One region of the Ruminococcus sp. 1001136sp1 genome, then DNA from elsewhere that is predicted to be linked to it. Evidence: riboswitches for the same ligand, from Rfam matches in the RefSeq annotation. Region 1 holds a riboswitch; the other holds the start of a gene.
The links. Region 1 has a riboswitch for tetrahydrofolate ahead of ABHC48_RS12230 (folate family ECF transporter S component). Riboswitches for the same ligand answer to the same signal wherever they lie in the genome.
Positions count from the first base shown of each region.

Region 1 (4,437 bases):
GCACACTCGAATTCACATCCTACGCGATTGGTATAGTTATTTACGAAACGATGTACTAGAGCGTGTTTGAAAAAGGCTTTCTGCAAGATGTGTAAAAAGCAATCTGTCTTATAACAGACTATTTTCAGTTGCATTGCTGGATACAATTATGTATAATGACCCTAAACTTATAAAAGAAGGTTTTTTTATGGATAAAATCATTAAAGAAATTGAAGATATGTCACTAAATGCATGGCCCTCCCATAAAATGGAGCTTTATGATGGATGGATTCTCCGTTTTTCCTATTTTTATACACATAGAACAAACAGTGTGGAGCAGTTCGGAACTTCTACCCTTTCCTGGAGGGAAAAGGTTTCTTTCTGCGAAGCAGAGTATGCCCGACTGGGCAGCCCTGCAATTTTTAAGATCAGTCCTCTGGTTTCTCCGGATTTTGATTATCTTCTGGAAAACCGCAACTACGAAATCCAGCATACAACAAATGTTATGGCAGCCTCACTGGATGGAGCAGATCTTTCTGCGCCTTGCGATCTGGTAACTCTTACTGACGATATTCCAGATATTTGGATTGAAAGTCTTTTTGATCTGAAAGGCACCATTAATCCTGTTCACCGTGCTGTAGTTCCATCCATGTATCATGCCATCGTAAAAGACACCGTATGCGCCTCCATCTGGAGTAACGGAAAAATTATTGCAACCGGGCTTGGCATTCTGGATCGAAATTATATTGGATTGTACGCTATCCATGTTCGCGAAGATTTCAGACACAAGGGTTATGCTCGTCAGATTTGTACTGCACTTCTAAAAGAAGGAAAAAAGAAAGGCGCAACTAAGGCCTATCTTCAGGTAGTAGAGGGAAACACTCCAGCACGTAATCTTTATGAATCACTTGGACTTCATTATCTCTACACCTATTGGTTCCGGGTTCAGACACATACAAACTGAAAACTTTTCAGAGCATGTTTAAAAAAGGCTGCGATCAGTGTTTATCCTGATCACAGCCTTTTATTTGGGAATCGTATTTTTTGACTTATTCAACAAGTTGATTTCTCAAACAATCAACTTTCCAGTAAGTGCATTGCTTCATAATCCATCTTATGCCATATTATTTAATTTGGGGTTTTGTATATAATTCAGCTCCTGGACTGCTGCCATTTATACGGTCTTCTTCTCCAGCTTAGCAGGTCTTATGTTTCCTACAACCATGCCTGTAAGCGGGCTGAAATAAAGAAGACTGGTAAGTACGCAGTAGATTGGAGTCATGATTGCAAACTGTACAAGACGTCCTGGCATAATTGCATAGAAGTTTGCTCCGATCATTACCAGTCCTGCAGTGGTCAGTCCAAGTGTTCCCACTACGCCAGAGACTGCAATTGCGACACACATAACAACAGTCTTTACTTTTCTGTTCTTTTCAGCCATTAGTTTTCCAGCCAGTCCGGGGATCACACCCCAGGCAACTGCTGATAAAGTAATCAGTGGATTAACTCCATAGCCTTTCATAAAACATCCAATGATATCGGCAACAGCACCTTCTACACCACCAGCTACAGGTCCCATCCAAAGACCTGCCAATACAGTGGCGACAGTCCCCAATGTAATTCGATATACACCAAGATCAATTACCAGAACGCGTGACAGCACAAGCTGGATTGCTACCAGCAGTGCAAGGAATACAAGAGTCTTAACACTCCATGTCTGTTTGTTTTTACGCATAAAAAAAACACCTCCATAATGATTAAAATAACAGAGTAGTTACCATAAATAATAATCCCTCCACATTATGAGATGTTCTCACATGTAGCAACGGGTGCGGAAAATATATCGTAAACAGTCCTGCTGCTTTTCGTTTCACGGCGACTCCCCAGCCAATGAACACTTGACGCATAAATTCCTACTTCGCTATTATTTATTTAAAATGATTATAGCACAAAATATAGAAATTTCAATATGTATTTGTTATAATATTCACATAAATAAATTAGTCGTTACTGTTTACTGGTAACGTTCCGCGAGTGTTTTTTGTGAACAAAGTTCACAGAAAACCCGAGAATCTTAGCGCGAAATCATGCGAATGCATGATTTCTGTGCATCGCGAAGCGCGTTACTGTTCACTGACAAATGTTTGTGCATACTCTCCTCTTTTTCGCATATTCTAAGAATATCTTCCCTTATATAGGAAAAATATTTGACAAAAAGGAGTGTTTCTATGAATATAAAATCCACAAACAAATCATCCTGCCAAAAACAGTCGCCACTACAGAATCCTTACAATGTTTTTTATAATAATTACATGAATACAAATGCTACTACAGAATGTACAGGACTTGGCTATCGTATGCCAGATAACTCGGAGGAATGGAATGCATACCGAGAGGTTTTCGATTTTCTTCCTGTACCATTTCCGGATTCGGAGGATACAAAGCAACAATGAAAAATTTCACAAAACTATTACTTGGCTCTTTGGTACTGTTCTCTCTGTCAGGATGTACTGCCGGTGATATAATCACCAGCTATACTTCTACTTCTGATCAGAGTGAAACCACCTTACAGAACACTTCAGAAACGCCCAAACAGCGTGTTTATATGGATGAAATCAAAGGAACCCTTAAGGATTTCACCGGTGCCACCCTGACTATGGAAAGTCAGGAACAAACTTACGTTTTTGATCTTTCTGAAGCAACTTTGGAATGCGAAGATGGCATGATCACTGGAGATGAAATCAGTGTCATTTATGAGGGTCAGCTCTCTAACAAGGATACCAGCACTGTAAAAGCATTGAAAGTAGTAGACGACTTTCACAAAAAGAATCAGCTGGAAGTACGAAAGGCCTATGGGGAAGTACAGAGTCTGACTCCAAATACCATTACCATAAAAAATAAAAAAGGCAAAACAGCCACCTATCCAATCACTGGAACTGAACAATATTATCAGAATGGCATCCGCACCGGTGTATGGGTATACATTCATTTTAAAGGCAAGTTTGCTTCCAGTCAGGATACCCAAAGTTCTTCTCTTAATGCCAGTCATCTGAAAGTACTAAGCATTTCAGATATTGATCCGCTTACACTTCCAGATCCAACACCAACACCAGATCCTGCACAGGTTTCTGCCGATGACTCAGCAAAAGAACAGCAGATTCATGCAGAAATTCAGAATATTTCCCTGAATACACTCACAGTTCTTCCCTCTGGCTCTGATAGCACAATAAATGTAGACTTGTCTCAGATTCCTTCTTACTTTAAAGGTGGAACAGCGCCAGGCTCCTATGTAACCATAACTTGCACTGGACAATTTCAGGGAAATTCACTGGATGGTGTTACTGTTACAGCAGTCACCGGTGATGATCCGGATTCTCTTGGAAGCCGGGAAATTACCAGCTCAGTCAGCGGTACAATTATAGGCCATACAGCAAATACCGTCACACTTCAAACTGGCGATGGCGCAACCATAACCTGCTTTACAGAAGGGGCAAAGGATACCTCCACCAGTAATATGGAATCCGGCGCAAGTATCTGCATTACCTTTGATCCTACAAAATCCAAAAATTCCAACATTTATACATCTATCAAGATTCAGGACGCCTGAAGGTGTCCTGAATCCTTTTCTCTCCATCTGCCAGCCAGGCTCTCACATCCCCGGATTCTCCCAGAATGTCCATAAATGCCTGGTATTCATCCATTAAGCCCTTCCCATGTAAGACCATATAAGCTCCTGCATCACTTCCAAGAGCCACCTTTGCTCGGTACTTGTATGCCAGACGAAGGTTCTTTGTGGCCAGTTCTATAATAGGATCAAGCACTGATTCCTTATATCTTCCACATCCACGAAGATTTCGAATTGTCACAAGAGTAGGAACCCATACACTATCACTGTCAGCTAATTCTCTGATTGTTTCCGGATCAATATAATTTCCATGTTCTACTGAATCCACACCAGCTTCCACAGCTGCCTGTACACCATAAATTCCATTGGTATGGCTCATCACCGCCATCCCTTCTTCATGGGCGATATGTACCATCTCACGGACTTCTTTCCTGTCTAAAGGCGTTCCGGTAATCTGTCCATGGTTATTAAAATCCAGAAGTCCCGTGGTCATAATTTTAATAAAATCTGCCCCTTTGTTTTTCGCTTCTTTCAAAAGGACATGGTATTCTTTCATAGTGTCAAAACCTTTTCCCACGATAGAGCCATAGTGTCCATTTTTATGGATGGCAAAAATAGGAGTACGATAATCAATTCCATATTCTGGTGCCAGTTTCCTGGCTCTTTCCGATATTCCTAATGCATCTCCACCATCTCTTACAAAGACAATCCCCAGCTCTTCATAAGCTTTCAAATGTTTCCGTATCACTTCATCGTTTACATGATCCTTATGAATAGAAATTGCATCTTTATAATTCAGTCCATCCATGATCAGGTGCGCATGACACTCTCCA
Region 1 is NZ_JBDPGY010000012.1:75,757-80,193, reverse strand. Features, by position in the region: gene ABHC48_RS12235 (GNAT family N-acetyltransferase) at 188-943, shown strand; gene ABHC48_RS12230 (folate family ECF transporter S component) at 1,154-1,714, opposite strand; THF riboswitch at 1,801-1,902, opposite strand; gene ABHC48_RS12225 (hypothetical protein) at 2,429-3,586, shown strand; gene ABHC48_RS12220 (amidohydrolase family protein) at 3,567-4,437, opposite strand, start outside.

Region 2 (4,437 bases), on a different contig from region 1:
CCGCCTGTGTCTGCCAGAAGGAAATTGCCAGGCTCAATGGCAATATCTGTCTCTGGTGTTGCAGAATAATGGTTGATTGCAGCATGAATGCCATAAGAAATAATGGGGTCAAAGCTGTTGTCGATAAAGTTCTCCTGCTGGGCACGGAAGCTGTACAGCTTCTCTCCTGCGCTTAACTCTGTCATTGTAATTCTGCCAACATTTTTCTTTAGCCAGCAGATGAATTTGGTAAGCGCAACTCCGTCTTTGATATGAGCGATACGTTCATTTTCTACTTCTACTGGATTTTTAATTGATTTTGGAAGAAAAGTCAGGTTGGCTTCATCCAGAATCGTTACTTCCTTCGGAATACTGTTTACCAGACGACAGTTGGCTTTCTTTTTACAAAGAAGAACTGTCATGTCTTTCTCAAATGTTTTTACATATTCATAAATGCTGTCATAGGGCAGAATGGTTACGCCATCCTTAGATAATGCGTCCAGAATTGAAGCCGAAAATGCTTTTTCATTTGCAAACAGCCTGATTTCTGTTTTTGTCATTATCAGATAAGAGAGAACAACCGGACAGCAATGTACATCGCCGCCACGAATATTCAGCAGCCATGCAATGTCATCCAGAGAAGTCAGTACAAATCCATCTGCACCTTTCTCTTCCATTGATTTACGGATTCTTGCACATTTGTCAGCACGGGATTCGCCTGCCCATTTTACATCCAGTTCCATAACCGGTTCGCAGGAAAGTGCCGGACGATCTTCCCAGATTTCTCCTACCAGATCAGAATCCGTCTGAAGAGTGGCTCCTTTTTTTGCAAGAAGTTCGGCCAGTTCATCTGCTTCTTCGGCGCTGACGGTTCTTCCGTCAAAACCAAGGCACATTCCCTCGCCTAATTTTTCTTCCAGAAACTGGTGCACAGTGGGAACATCTGGTTCTCCCATTTTAAAAAGCTCTACACCCGTTCCCTCCAGCTGTGCGGCCGCCTGGATGAAATATCTTCCATCTGTCCACAATCCAGCCATATCCTGCATGATGACTGCTCTGCCGGCAGATCCGGTAAAACCTGTAATATATTTTCTGCACTTAAAGTATTCTCCTACATATTCAGATGCATGAAAATCATCTGTGGGAACAAGATAAGCATCTATTTTCTTCTCTGCCATTACTTCCCGAAGTGCGGTGATTCGTTCTTTAACTGTCATAAAACTGACTCCTTCCAGTGAATTTTGTCTATTCCTATTATAATATCCACGTTACCCTTTCGCAACCTGTTTAAGAAAAAACACTTTTCTATTCCCAAAAGACGTGATATACTAACTTTCGAAATGAATGATATGCAAAATAGGATTTTATGCGTCAAGTGTTCGGTGAATGGGGAGTTGTCATTGAAACGAAAAGCACGTCTTACGGTATATTATCCGCACCCGTTGCAAGCACTATAAGAGGGATATCTCATATTGTGTCAGAGCCTGCCTGAAAGGGATTTTCTACAAGACGCACGTTGCGATTTGTGGAAACGTTTTTTAACAGACTCAAGGGAATGTTTTCGACATACATTCTATCACAATTGGAGATATCCTTTTTTGCGTATTAAGCAGGCAGATATTCGAATTCGAAAATCCTTCCCCGGTTTTATCAAAAAAGGATAGTCTCCGCAATCAAATACAAAGGAGGTTATTTTTAATGGTTGACAAACAAAAAGTAGAACAGGCCATCCGCCTGCTTCTGGAAGGAATCGGTGAGGATATTACCCGGGAGGGACTGATTGATACTCCCGACAGAATTGCACGTATGTGCGAGGAAATTTACGGTGGTCTCGATCAGGAAGCAGATCCCCATTTACTGAAGCAGTTTCCAGTAGAAAATAATGAGATCGTATTGGAAAAAGATATTACTTTTTACTCTATGTGCGAGCATCATCTGATGCCTTTTTATGGTAAGGCGCACCTGGCTTATATTCCCGATGGAAAAGTCACAGGATTAAGCAAGCTGGCACGTACGGTAGAGGTTTATGCCAGAAGACCGCAGATCCAGGAACGCCTCACAGTACAGATTGCGGACGCTCTGGAGCGTGCCCTCTCTCCGAAGGGAATTATGGTTATGCTGGAAGCAGAACACACCTGCATGACCATGCGAGGCGTTAAAAAGCCAGGAAGCAAAACAATTACGACTGTAACCCGCGGAGCCTTCAAAGAAGATAAGGAGCTGCAGAAAATGTTCCTTTCCATGGTCGGAAAATGAGCAGTTCTTTTTCTGAAACAAACCGTATTTCTTTAATCTGGCGGCATCCCCTTTATCAAAAGCACTGTAAGAAAATACAGGAGCTTGAAAAAGATCGTATTTTCTGCAGACATACGCCGGAACACTTTCTGGATGTTGCCAGGCTGATGTATATTTATTCTCTGGAAAACAAGCTTAATCTGTCCAGGGAAATCATTTATGCCACTGCTCTTCTTCATGACATTGGCCGTGCGCAGCAATATCTGTCGGGTATTTCTCATGACATTGCAGGAGCTGAAATAGCCGGAAAGATTCTGGCAGATCTGCATTTTACAGAGCAGGAAAAAGAGGAAATATTATCTGCGATCAGTCAGCACAGGACGGATGGATCTGATAATGTGTTGGCTATGCTGCTATATAAGGCTGATAAAAAGTCCAGAAATTGTTTTTCATGTTCAGCAGCTTCAGAATGTTACTGGCCTTCTGAGAAAAAAAATCTGACAATTGAATATTAAGCCTTCTAAAAAATCTAACAGAAAGGATGGTTTCTATTTATGAAAATTGGAAATCGTTTTTTTGATACACAAAATCACACTTATATAATGGGAATTTTAAATATTACTCCTGATTCTTTTTCCGATGGCGGGAAATGGAATCATTTAGATGAAGCTTTGCGGCATACAGAAGCCATGATCGCGGATGGTGCGGATATTATCGATATTGGCGGGGAGTCTACGCGTCCCGGACACACGCCGGTCAGTGCAGAGGAAGAAGCTCAGAGAGTTTTGCCCGTTATCGAAGCGGTCAGAAAACGTTTTGACATTCCCATTTCTGTAGATACCTTCAAAAGCAGCGTGGCAGAAAGTGCGATTCAGGCCGGTGCAGATCTGGTCAACGATATCTGGGGATTAAAATATGATTCTGAAATGGGCGCTGTAATTGCCAAATATGATGCTGCATGCTGTCTCATGCACAATAAGTCCAATACAGAATATAACAATTTTCTCATTGATATGCTTTCTGAGACACAGGAATGTGTCAATCTTGCAAGAAAAGCAGGAATCAAAGATGAGAAAATCATTCTCGATCCAGGGGTTGGATTTGGAAAAACATTTGAGATGAATCTGGAAACTATGAATCATCTGGAGCTTTTTAAGAATCTGGGCTTTCCGGTTCTTCTTGGCACCTCACGCAAGTCGATGATCGGACTGGCACTTGACCTGCCTGTAGACCAGCGTGTAGAGGGAACACTGGCTACCAGTGTAATTGGTGTGATGAAGGGCTGTTCTTTTGTGCGTGTTCATGATGTCAAGGAGAACAGACGCGTGATCCAGATGACAGAAGCAATTTGGGGTTGTAATTGAGAGTAAAGAGGACATTCGCAATCCGCTTTGCTACTTGCTCATGAACGCAGTCGCGAAACGATTGCGTTCAAATTCCTCAAAATTGTAAATAGTCAACAGAAAGGAACAACTGTTATGGATGAAACCAGATTTGATAAAATAGAAATTAAAGAACTGGAAATTTTTGCCAACCATGGTGTCTATCCGGAAGAAAATGTACTTGGACAAAAATTTGTTATTTCTGCCACCCTCTTTACCCACACACGTCAGGCCGGGTTAACGGACGATCTGTCTGCTTCTATCAATTACGGGGAAGTCAGCCACATGATTACAGATTTCACCAGAAAACATACTTTTAAGCTTCTGGAAGCGCTTGCAGAAAATCTTGCAGAGATGCTGCTCGACTCTCTTTCCGATCTGGAACAGATCACACTGAAAATTGAAAAGCCCTGGGCTCCTGTTGGTCTTCCACTGAAAACCGTATCTGTGGAAATCACAAGAAAATGGCATACTGCATACATTGCTTTTGGCTCTAATATGGGAGATAAAAAGCTGTTCATCGACAATGGGATACGTGGTTTGAAAAAAACAAAAGGATGCCGGATAGAGGCCGTTTCTGATTATCTTGTAACAGAACCTTATGGTGTTACCGATCAGGATGAATTTCTGAATGGAGTTTTGAAAATGCGTACCCTTCTTTCACCGGAAGAATTACTGGAACGTCTTCATCAGCTGGAACAGGAGGCAAACCGGGAACGTATTATTCACTGGGGTCCTCGTACTCTGGATCTGGATATTCTCTTTTATGATCAGGAAATCATTGATACTGCAGATCTTCACATCCCCCATCCGGATATGCAGAATCGTGACTTTGTGCTGG
Region 2 is NZ_JBDPGY010000018.1:3,265-7,701, forward strand. Features, by position in the region: gene ABHC48_RS15425 (aminopeptidase P family protein) at 1-1,196, opposite strand, end outside; THF riboswitch at 1,330-1,426, shown strand; gene folE (GTP cyclohydrolase I FolE) at 1,678-2,235, shown strand; gene ABHC48_RS15435 (HD domain-containing protein) at 2,232-2,729, shown strand; gene folP (dihydropteroate synthase) at 2,769-3,578, shown strand; gene folK (2-amino-4-hydroxy-6-hydroxymethyldihydropteridine diphosphokinase) at 3,693-4,437, shown strand, end outside.
Region 2: linked by a shared signal. The riboswitch ahead of folE (GTP cyclohydrolase I FolE) and the one ahead of ABHC48_RS12230 (folate family ECF transporter S component) in region 1 are both predicted to bind tetrahydrofolate.